3 linked regions of the Neorhizobium galegae genome follow. The protein of the gene in region 3 binds, or shares a complex with, the protein of the main gene of each other region. Links are inferred from orthologs where the notes say so. Each region holds a gene or a part of one and is shown on either strand. Other genes may lie near its edges.

Evidence for each region.
Region 1: secY (region 3) and secG share a complex: the UniProt entries of both Escherichia coli proteins name them as parts of the sec protein translocase complex. The link is inferred for Neorhizobium galegae from one-to-one orthologs.
Region 2: the proteins of secY (region 3) and secA are in contact, whole or in part, in a crystal structure (PDB 3DIN), measured with the Thermotoga maritima proteins. The link is inferred for Neorhizobium galegae from one-to-one orthologs. Residues at the interface, in WP_004081795.1 of Thermotoga maritima: Glu108, Gly109, Glu110, Glu111, Ala236, Glu237, Arg238, Arg239, Ile240, Thr241, Ile242, Gln243, Tyr244, Ala245, Arg246, Arg247, Val248, Thr249, Gly250, Arg251, Arg252, Val253, Tyr254, Gly256, Ala257, Ser258, Thr259, Tyr260, Leu261, Pro262; in WP_004082002.1 of Thermotoga maritima: Glu261, Ala262, Arg263, Lys300, Ala301, Arg302, Thr303, Ile304, Ile305, Leu323, Tyr324, Asp325, Pro326, Val329, Ser330, Tyr333, Ile336, Lys340, Phe345, Val349, Glu363, Phe364, Tyr374, Ser375, Gly376, Gly377, Glu393, Ile395, Thr482, Ser483.

What each region holds. Positions count from the first base shown.
Region 1 is NZ_CP090095.1:2,336,368-2,339,300, forward strand. The notes cover bases 27-2,887. They hold secG (preprotein translocase subunit SecG), read left to right. Parts: upstream 27-1,156; coding sequence 1,157-1,618; downstream 1,619-2,887. Other genes in these bases: LZK81_RS11705 (alpha/beta hydrolase), read left to right, coding at 27-145; tpiA (triose-phosphate isomerase), read left to right, coding at 290-1,060; LZK81_RS11720 (CTP synthase), read left to right, coding at 1,745-2,887. Outside these bases: more of LZK81_RS11705, read left to right, coding at 1-26; more of LZK81_RS11720, read left to right, coding at 2,888-2,933. UniProt on the Escherichia coli protein: Subunit of the protein translocation channel SecYEG. Overexpression of some hybrid proteins has been thought to jam the protein secretion apparatus resulting in cell death; while this may be true it also results in FtsH-mediated degradation of SecY.
Region 2 is NZ_CP090095.1:4,038,369-4,041,709, reverse strand. Bases 47-3,315 are described here. They hold secA (preprotein translocase subunit SecA), read right to left. Parts: upstream 2,959-3,315; coding sequence 247-2,958; downstream 47-246. Other genes in these bases: LZK81_RS19735 (peptidylprolyl isomerase), read left to right, coding at 3,213-3,315; LZK81_RS19745 (LysR family transcriptional regulator), read left to right, coding at 47-171. Also shown: more of LZK81_RS19745, read left to right, coding at 1-46; more of LZK81_RS19735, read left to right, coding at 3,316-3,341. UniProt on the Escherichia coli protein: Required for protein export, interacts with the SecYEG preprotein conducting channel.
Region 3 is NZ_CP090095.1:1,721,784-1,724,712, forward strand. Bases 48-2,904 are described here. They hold secY (preprotein translocase subunit SecY), read left to right. Parts: upstream 48-734; coding sequence 735-2,075; downstream 2,076-2,904. Other genes in these bases: rplO (50S ribosomal protein L15), read left to right, coding at 48-496; LZK81_RS08655 (adenylate kinase), read left to right, coding at 2,072-2,722. Also shown: more of rplO, read left to right, coding at 17-47. UniProt on the Escherichia coli protein: The central subunit of the protein translocation channel SecYEG. Consists of two halves formed by TMs 1-5 and 6-10.

The DNA of each region.
Region 1 (2,933 bases), 610 kb from region 3 along the record:
CGAGGATCAGGAAGCGGTCTATCGCAAGCTGAAGGCCGCGCGCTACCCGACCCGGTTCACGCTGTTTGCAAGCGGCAGCCACGGCACGCCGATCCGGATGGTCGATTGGAGGAAGGTCCTGAATTTTCTGCTGACCGGCCACTGAAAGACCGCTCGTTAACCAAGGTCCTGAACCAAAACCTGTCTTTTGCATACCAATTCACGCAGGATATGTCTAAAACCAGTTTCCCGAATAGACGGAGGCCTCGGTTTTGCTGGTCGGAACCGAACGGAGAGGAATTATTTGCCTATGACGCCTGATGTGCGCCCGCTCGTTGCCGGAAACTGGAAGATGAACGGCACCCGCGAGTTCCTGACCGAAATCAAGACGATTGCCGATGGTGTGATAGGACCGTTGTCGGAAAAGGTCGATACGCTGATCTGCCCGCCGGCGACGCTGCTCTATGTCGCAACCGCCCTGGCGACCGACAGTCCGCTTGAAATCGGCGGCCAGGATTGCCACCAGAACATGTGCGGCGCCCATACCGGCGATATTTCCGCGGAGATGATCGCCGACTGCTTCGGCACCTATGTGATCGTCGGGCATTCCGAACGCCGCGCCGACCATGCCGAAACCGATCATCTGGTCCGCGCCAAGGCGGAGGCGGCCTATGCCGCCGACCTGACGGCGATCATCTGCATCGGCGAAACCGGCGACGAACGCGACGCATACCAGACCCTCGATATCCTGAAACGCCAGATTTTCGGCTCGCTGCCCCTGTCGGCAAACGCCGCCAACACTGTCGTCGCCTATGAACCGATCTGGGCGATCGGCACCGGACTGACGCCGACCGTCAAGGATATCGAAATCGCCCATGCCTTCATGCGGGCAGAACTTATTCAGCGGTTCGGCGACGAAGGCAGACAGATGCGCATTCTCTATGGCGGTTCGGTCAAGCCGGGCAATGCCAGGGAGTTGATGGGCGTCGAGAATGTCGACGGCGCACTGATCGGCGGCGCGAGCTTGAAAGCCGAGGACTTTCTCGCCATCTATCGGGTCTATGAGGGACTGACGGCCTAAAGCTTTTTGATAAGGGCTTGGAATGCACGCGAGCCTCATGTAAAGAGCCGCCAATCTTCTTCTATTGCCTCGTCGAGGGGCAGGGATCTTTAATTCATGCAGACCGTTCTGATCGTTATTCATCTCATGATCGTGCTGGCGCTCGTCGGCGTAGTGCTGATCCAGCGCTCCGAAGGCGGCGGGCTCGGCATCGGCGGCGGCTCCGGCTTCATGTCGGCACGCGGCACCGCCAATGCGCTGACCCGCACGACCGCCATCCTCGCGACGCTGTTCTTCATCACCTCGCTGGCACTCGGCATCCTGGCGCGGTACGAATCCCGCCCGAGCGACATCCTGAACCGCATCCCGCAGAGCCAGCAGGGCACCGGCGGCGGCATTCTCGACCAGCTCGGCCCGGCGCCTGCGCCCGCTCCGGCAGGCAACGGCGTTCCGTCCGGCTCCGGCGCATCCGCTCCGTCAGCCCCGGCAACCGGCGCTGCGCCTGCAACGCAGGCTCCTGCGGCGCCCGCGACCGGTTCGGCTCCGGCCGCACCGACGGGTGTTCCGACCGGCCAATAAGGCTCGGTCAACGTTTCAAGCTCCGGCAGGCCAAAAGCCTGCCGGTTTTATTTTGTGAAGATTCCACAGCCGTTTTTATAAAGCAGACGATTTGGGCTGGCGGAATCACCAATGAAAAGGTATCCGGTGAATCCCATGGCGCGATATGTATTCATAACTGGCGGCGTGGTTTCTTCCCTCGGAAAAGGAATTGCGGCCGCGGCACTCGGAGCTTTGTTACAAGCACGAGGTTACCGGGTTCGGCTGAGGAAGCTCGATCCTTATCTCAACGTCGACCCGGGCACGATGAGCCCGACGCAGCACGGCGAGGTATTCGTCACCGACGACGGGGCGGAAACCGACCTCGATCTCGGTCATTACGAGCGCTTTACGGGGCGTTCGGCGACGAAGACCGACAACATCACCACGGGTCGCATCTACAAGAACATCATCGACAAGGAACGCCGCGGCGACTATCTCGGCGCGACCGTCCAGGTGATCCCGCACGTTACCAACGAGATCAAGGATTTCGTCACCGAAGGCAATGACGACTACGATTTCGTCATCTGCGAGATCGGCGGTACGGTCGGCGACATCGAGGCGATGCCGTTCATGGAAGCGATCCGCCAGCTCGGTAACGACCTGCCGCGCGGCACTGCGATCTATGTCCACCTGACGCTGATGCCGTTCATTCCGGCGGCCGGCGAACTCAAGACCAAGCCGACCCAGCATTCCGTCAAGGAACTGCAGGCGATGGGGATCGCACCGGATATCCTGCTGGTGCGCGCCGACCGCGAAATTCCGGAGGCCGAACGCCGCAAGCTTTCGCTGTTCTGCAACGTGCGGGCCTCCGCCGTGATCCAGGCGCTTGACGTCGCCAATATCTACGACGTGCCGATGGCCTACCACAAGGAAGGCCTCGATAACGAGGTGCTCGCCGCCTTCGGCATCGAACCGGCCCCCAAGCCGCGCCTCGACGCCTGGGAGGAGGTCTGCAACCGCATCCGCACCCCGGAAGGCGAAGTGACGATCGCGATCGTCGGCAAGTACACGGGCCTCAAGGACGCCTACAAGTCGCTGATCGAGGCGCTGCATCACGGCGGCATCGCCAACCACGTCAAGGTCAACCTCGAGTGGATCGAGTCGGAGATCTTCGAAAAGGAGGATCCGGCGCCGTGGCTTGAGAAGGTTCACGGTATTCTGGTACCGGGCGGCTTCGGCGAGCGCGGTTCGCAGGGCAAGATCAATGCGGCCCGTTTCGCGCGCGAACGCAAGGTGCCGTATTTCGGCATCTGCTTCGGCATGCAGATGGCCGTCATCGAGGCGGCCCGCAATC
Region 2 (3,341 bases), 2.3 Mb from region 3 along the record:
CGGCACAGCGGCAACCTGCGTGCCGGAATGTTCAGTTTCGCCCTGCCGGTCCAGGTGCCCGAGATTACCGTGTCATTGCTCTGGCATCCGCGGCTGGATGCCGATCCGGCTCACCGGTGGCTGCGGACATGTGTTCGGGAAATCTGCGCCGGGTCTCCAGCCGAAGGCTGATGCGATCTTTCCGGAAGGCGGACACGAAAACGCCGCCCAAGGGCGGCGTTCGCATCATCAGGTTTCGCGGAAGCCTCAGGCCTGCTCGAAGGCGCCGTGGCAATGCTTGTATTTCTTTCCGGACCCGCAGGGGCAGGCCTCGTTGCGGCCGATCTTGCCCCAGGTGGAGGGATCTTCCGGACGACGGTCTTCCGGTGCAGCGATGAAGTTCTCGCTATCGAAACCGGTGACCTGGTTGAGGCCGGTCGTCGGATCGACATGCTGTTCGTCGTAGATCGCCGGCGGCTGCGGCGGTTCCGGGTTCTGCACCAGCTCGACGCGCATCAGCTGTGCGGTGACCGCCTCGCGCAGGTTGGCAAGCAGGGCCTGGAACAGCTCGAAGGCTTCCGCCTTGTATTCCTGCAGCGGATCGCGCTGGGCATAACCGCGGAAGCCGATGACCGAGCGCAGGTGGTCGAGGTTGACGATATGCTCGCGCCACAGGTGGTCGAGCGTCTGGAGCAGCACGGAGCGCTCCACATAGGTCATGATATCGGCGCCGAAGCGTTCCTTGCGATCGGCCGCGGCCTTGTCGGCAGCCTCGGTGATGCGCTCCCGGATGTCGGTCTCGCCGATGCCTTCTTCCTTGACCCAGTCCTCGATCGGCAGGTCGAGGTTGAGCATCCGGTCGGCGTCTTCGCGAAGGCCTGCGGCATTCCATTGCTCGGCATAGGCGCGTTCGGGAATGTGCTTGGCGACGAGAACTTCGATCACCTCGTTGCGCATGTCCTCGACGGTCTCGGATACGTCTTCCGAGTCCATCATCTCGATGCGCTGCTCGAAGATCACCTTGCGCTGGTCGTTGGTGACGTCGTCGTATTTCAGAAGGTTCTTGCGGATGTCGAAGTTGCGGGCTTCGACCTTCTTCTGGGCGCGTTCGAGCGCCTTGTTGATCCAGGGATGGACGATCGCTTCGCCTTCCTTGAGGCCGAGCTTCTGCAGCATGCTGTCCATGCGGTCGGAGCCGAAGATGCGCATCAGGTCGTCCTGGAGCGACAGGTAGAACTTCGAACGGCCCGGGTCGCCCTGACGACCGGAACGGCCGCGCAGCTGGTTGTCGATGCGGCGGCTTTCGTGGCGTTCGGTGGCGATGACGTAGAGGCCGCCGGCGGCAAGCGCCTTTTCCTTGAGCTGCTTCACTTCCTCGCGGCTTGCCGCTTCCAGTGCATCGCGCTCCGGACCCGGCTCCATGCCTTCGAGCTCGCGTTCGAGGCGCATGTCGATATTGCCGCCGAGCTGGATGTCGGTGCCGCGGCCGGCCATGTTGGTGGCGATCGTCACTGCGCCCGGCACACCGGCCTGCGACACGATATAGGCTTCCTGCTCGTGGTAACGGGCGTTCAGGACCTGGAAATTGTTGAAGCCCGACTGGCGCAGCATGGTCGCCAGCAGTTCGGATTTTTCGATCGAGGTCGTGCCGACCAGGACCGGCTGGCCGCGTTCATGGGCTTGTTTGATCTCTTCGATGATCGCCTTGAACTTCTCGTCGAAGGTCCGGTAGACCTCGTCGTCCTCGTCGATACGCTGGATCGGCAGGTTGGTCGGCACTTCGATCACTTCGAGCTTGTAGATATTGCCGAACTCTTCCGCTTCGGTCTGGGCCGTACCGGTCATGCCGGCGAGCTTTCCGTACATGCGGAAATAGTTCTGGAAGGTGATCGAGGAGAGCGTCTGGTTCTCCGGCTGGATCTGCACCTTTTCCTTGGCTTCGAGCGCCTGGTGCTGGCCTTCCGAATAACGGCGGCCGGGCATCATGCGGCCCGTGAATTCGTCGATGATGACGATCTCGTCGTTGCGGACGATATAATCCTTGTCGCGGGTGAAGAGCTTGTGGGCCTTCAGCGCGTTGTTGATGTGGTGGACGATCGCGACGTTCTCGACGTCGTAGAGGGATTCGCCCTTCAGCAGGCCGGCCTGACGCAGCAGGTTCTCGAGCTTTTCGGTGCCGACCTCGGAGAAGTTTGCAGAGCGCTGCTTCTCGTCGATCTCGTAGTCTTCCGGCGTCAGGACCGGGATGAAGGCGTCGATCGTGTTGTAGAGTTCCGAACGGTCGTCGAGCGGGCCGGAGATGATCAGCGGCGTGCGCGCCTCGTCGACCAGGATCGAGTCCACTTCGTCGACGATCGCGTAGTTGTGTCCGCGCTGGACCATCTGGCTGCGCTCGTACTTCATGTTGTCGCGCAGATAATCGAAGCCCAGTTCGTTGTTGGTGGCGTAGGTGATGTCGCAGGCATAGTTGGCGTGGCGCTCTTCGTCGCTGAGGCCATGGACGATGACGCCCGTGGTCAGCCCGAGGAAGCCGTAGAGTTTACCCATCGTGTGGGCGTCGCGCTGGGCCAGGTAGTCGTTGACGGTGACCACATGGACGCCCTTGCCGGCGAGCGCGTTGAGGTAGACGGGCAGCGTCGCCACCAGCGTCTTGCCTTCGCCGGTCTTCATCTCGGCGATCGCGCCATCGTGAAGGATCATGCCGCCGGTCAGCTGCACGTCGAACGGGCGCATGCCGAGTACGCGGCGGGACGCCTCGCGCACCACCGCAAAGGCGGGGATCAGGATGTCGTCGAGCGTCTTGCCCTCGGCGAGCAGTTTCCTGAACTCCACCGTCTGGGCTGCGAGCTGTTCGTCGGAGAGAGCCTTGGTCTTCTCCTCGATTGCATTGATGGCGTCGATGGTCGGCTGGTAGCTGCGCACGCGGCGATCGTTTGCCGAACCGAACAATTTGCGGGCGATGCCGCCAAGGCTGACCATACGAATGGTCCTTTCTGAAATCTGTCCCATGGGGGCGCGGGACCGGTCGAACCATCGGTTTCTGATGCCGATAAAATGACCCGTCACGCCCGGAAACTCTGCTGGACGCCAAGTTGCGTGACAGATAAGAGGGGGGTCGAATGATGTCAACGGTGGCGGCCGATACAGAATGGCCACAATCCGGTGTTTGTGAAGGTTTTCTGGCCGGAATCAGACGTTCTGAAACCGGCATCCTTATCGAAAGGTCTTTATCGATGTTGCGCCACAAATTTCTCATGACGGCCGCGCTGGCCGCCGCGATCCTCTGCCAGGCTCCCGCCTTTGCGGCGGAGGATACGGTCGTTGCCAAGGTCGGTGACCTGGAAATTCACCAGTCGGAACTG
Region 3 (2,929 bases):
GACGGAGGAATTGACCATGAAACTGAATGAGATCAAGGACAACGAAGGCTCTTCCAAGGACCGTATCCGCGTAGGTCGCGGTATCGGTTCGGGCAAGGGCAAGACCGGTGGTCGCGGCGTGAAGGGTCAGAAGGCCCGTTCCGGCGTCGCCATCAAGGGCTTCGAAGGCGGCCAGATGCCGATCTATCGTCGCCTGCCGAAGCGCGGCTTCACCAACATCTTCAAGACTGACTACGCCGTCGTTTCGCTCGGCCGTATCCAGACCGCGATTGATGCCAAGAAGCTCGACCCGAAGGCAACGATCGATGCTGCCGCCCTCAAGGCTGCCGGCGTCATCCGTCGTCCCAAGGACGGCGTTCGTCTCCTCGCCGACGGCGAGCTGACGGCGAAGGTTTCGATCGAAGTTGCCGGCGCCTCCAAGGCTGCCGTCGAGAAGATCGAGAAGGCCGGCGCTTCGATCAAGCTGCTCGTCGTAGCCGAAGCAGCGGCCGAATAAATCGTTTTGAAATCGCCCGGTTTGTGCTTCACACCGGGCGATTTTATCTCCATATGTGAGCCTCACGATCCCGAAGCGATCCTGTTGGTCGCCTGACCGGGATCATACGGAAAACAGGGTGAGGCATCCGATTGCATCGGCAATCTCGCGCGCCCGGTTTTTTGAACCAGAATTTTTAGACTGCTTTCCGGATCCGGCATTTCCCCGCCGCCGGAGAATTGGTCAGGCGGAGAATTGCATGGCTTCTGCAGCGGAACAACTTGCCTCCAATCTGAATTTTGCGACTTTCGCAAAAGCGGAGGATCTCAAGAAGCGGCTTTGGTTTACCCTCGCGGCACTTTTGGTGTATCGCCTCGGCACCCATATTCCGCTTCCGGGCTTGAACCCCGAAGCCTATGCGCAGGCCTTCCGCGGCCAGGCCGGCGGCATCCTCGGACTTTTCAACATGTTTTCGGGCGGTGCAGTGGAGCGCATGGCGATCTTCGCGCTCGGCATCATGCCCTATATTTCCGCATCGATCATCGTGCAGCTGATGACCTCGGTCGTCCCTTCGCTTGAAAACCTCAAGAAGGAAGGCGAAGCCGGCCGCAAGATCATCAACCAGTACACCCGTTACGGCACGGTGCTGCTCGGTACGCTGCAGGCCTATGGCATTGCAGCCGGCCTCGAGAGCGGCCAGGGCCTGGTGCTCGATCCGGGCTGGTTCTTCAAGATTTCGACGGTCGTGACGCTGCTCGGCGGCACCATGTTCCTGATGTGGCTCGGTGAGCAGATCACCTCGCGCGGCATCGGCAACGGCATTTCGCTGATCATCTTCGCAGGTATCGCCGCAGGTCTTCCGACCGCGCTGGCCGGTACGTTGGAGCTTGGCCGTACCGGTGCGCTTCCGACTGCGCTGATTCTCACCGTCATCGTGGTGGCCATCGGCGTCATCGCCCTCATCGTTTTCGTCGAGCGCGCCCAGCGCCGCCTTCTGATCCAGTATCCGAAGCGCCAGGTGGGCAACCGCATGTTCCAGGGCGATACGTCGCACCTGCCGCTGAAGCTCAACACTTCGGGCGTCATCCCGGCGATCTTCGCCTCGTCGCTGCTGCTTCTGCCGGCGACGGCTGCGGGCTTTGCCGGCAATGCCGGGCTGCCGGACTGGGCGACGATGATCATCTCGGCGCTCGGCCACGGCCAGCCGCTGTTCATGCTGCTCTACGGCCTGCTGATTGCCTTCTTCGCCTTCTTCTACACGGCGATCGTCTTCAATCCGAAGGACACCGCCGACAATCTGAAGAAGCATGGCGGCTTCATTCCGGGCATCCGCCCGGGCGAACGCACGGCCGAATACATCGATTACGTGCTGACCCGCATCACGGTCGTCGGCGCGATCTACCTTGTCTTCGTCTGCATCCTGCCGGAATTCCTCGTGGCCCGCAGCGGCGTGCCATTAGCCCTTGGTGGGACTTCGCTTTTGATTGTTGTCAGTGTAACCCTCGATACGGTAGCACAGATCCAAGGGCACCTCATTGCGCAGCAGTATGAGGGTCTGATCAAGAAGTCGAAACTGCGCGGAGGAAAGAGGGGACGATGAGACTGATTCTTTTAGGGCCGCCGGGCGCGGGGAAGGGGACCCAGGCCCAGCGGATCGTGGAGAAACACGGTATCCCGCAGCTCTCCACGGGCGACATGCTGCGTGCAGCCGTCGCCGCCGAGACGGAAGTTGGCAAGCGCGCCAAGGCCGTCATGGATGCCGGCAATCTTGTCTCCGACGAGATCGTCAACGCGATTGTCTCCGAGCGTATCGACCAGCCCGATTGCGCCAACGGCTTCATCCTCGATGGTTTCCCGCGCACCCTGGTGCAGGCGGATGCGACCGAGGCGATGCTGAAGGCCAAGGGTCTCGATCTTTCGGTCGTCATCGAACTGCGTGTCGACGACAAGGAACTCGTGCGCCGCGTCTCCGGCCGCTATTCCTGCGCCCAGTGCGGCACGGTCTACCACGACACGGACAAGAAGCCGTCTCAGGAAGGCGTCTGCGACAAGTGCGGTTCGACGCATTTCAAGCGCCGTCCCGACGACAATGCCGAGACAATGACCAAGCGCCTCGAGGTCTACTACAAGGAAACCTCGCCGCTGATCGGTTATTACCACGCCAAGGGCAAGCTCAAGGCTGTGGACGGCATGGCCGACATGGACAAGGTCACGGCCGATATCGAAAATATCCTGGCGGCTCTTTGAGCCGTCATCTATCTGTTAAAGAATCTTGGGCGGAGCGGTTGCATTTCAGCGCTGATTCCGTTAAACACCGCGCCAACTCGCGACAGCTTTAGCGATCGGCGCGGATTTCCCGCAAGGACATCCGAGACCGGTCGTTTTGACCTGTTCCGTATGGGGTTTGAACTGGCGGCCATATCAGGCTGCTTTCATGGAATAAGTACCACTTGC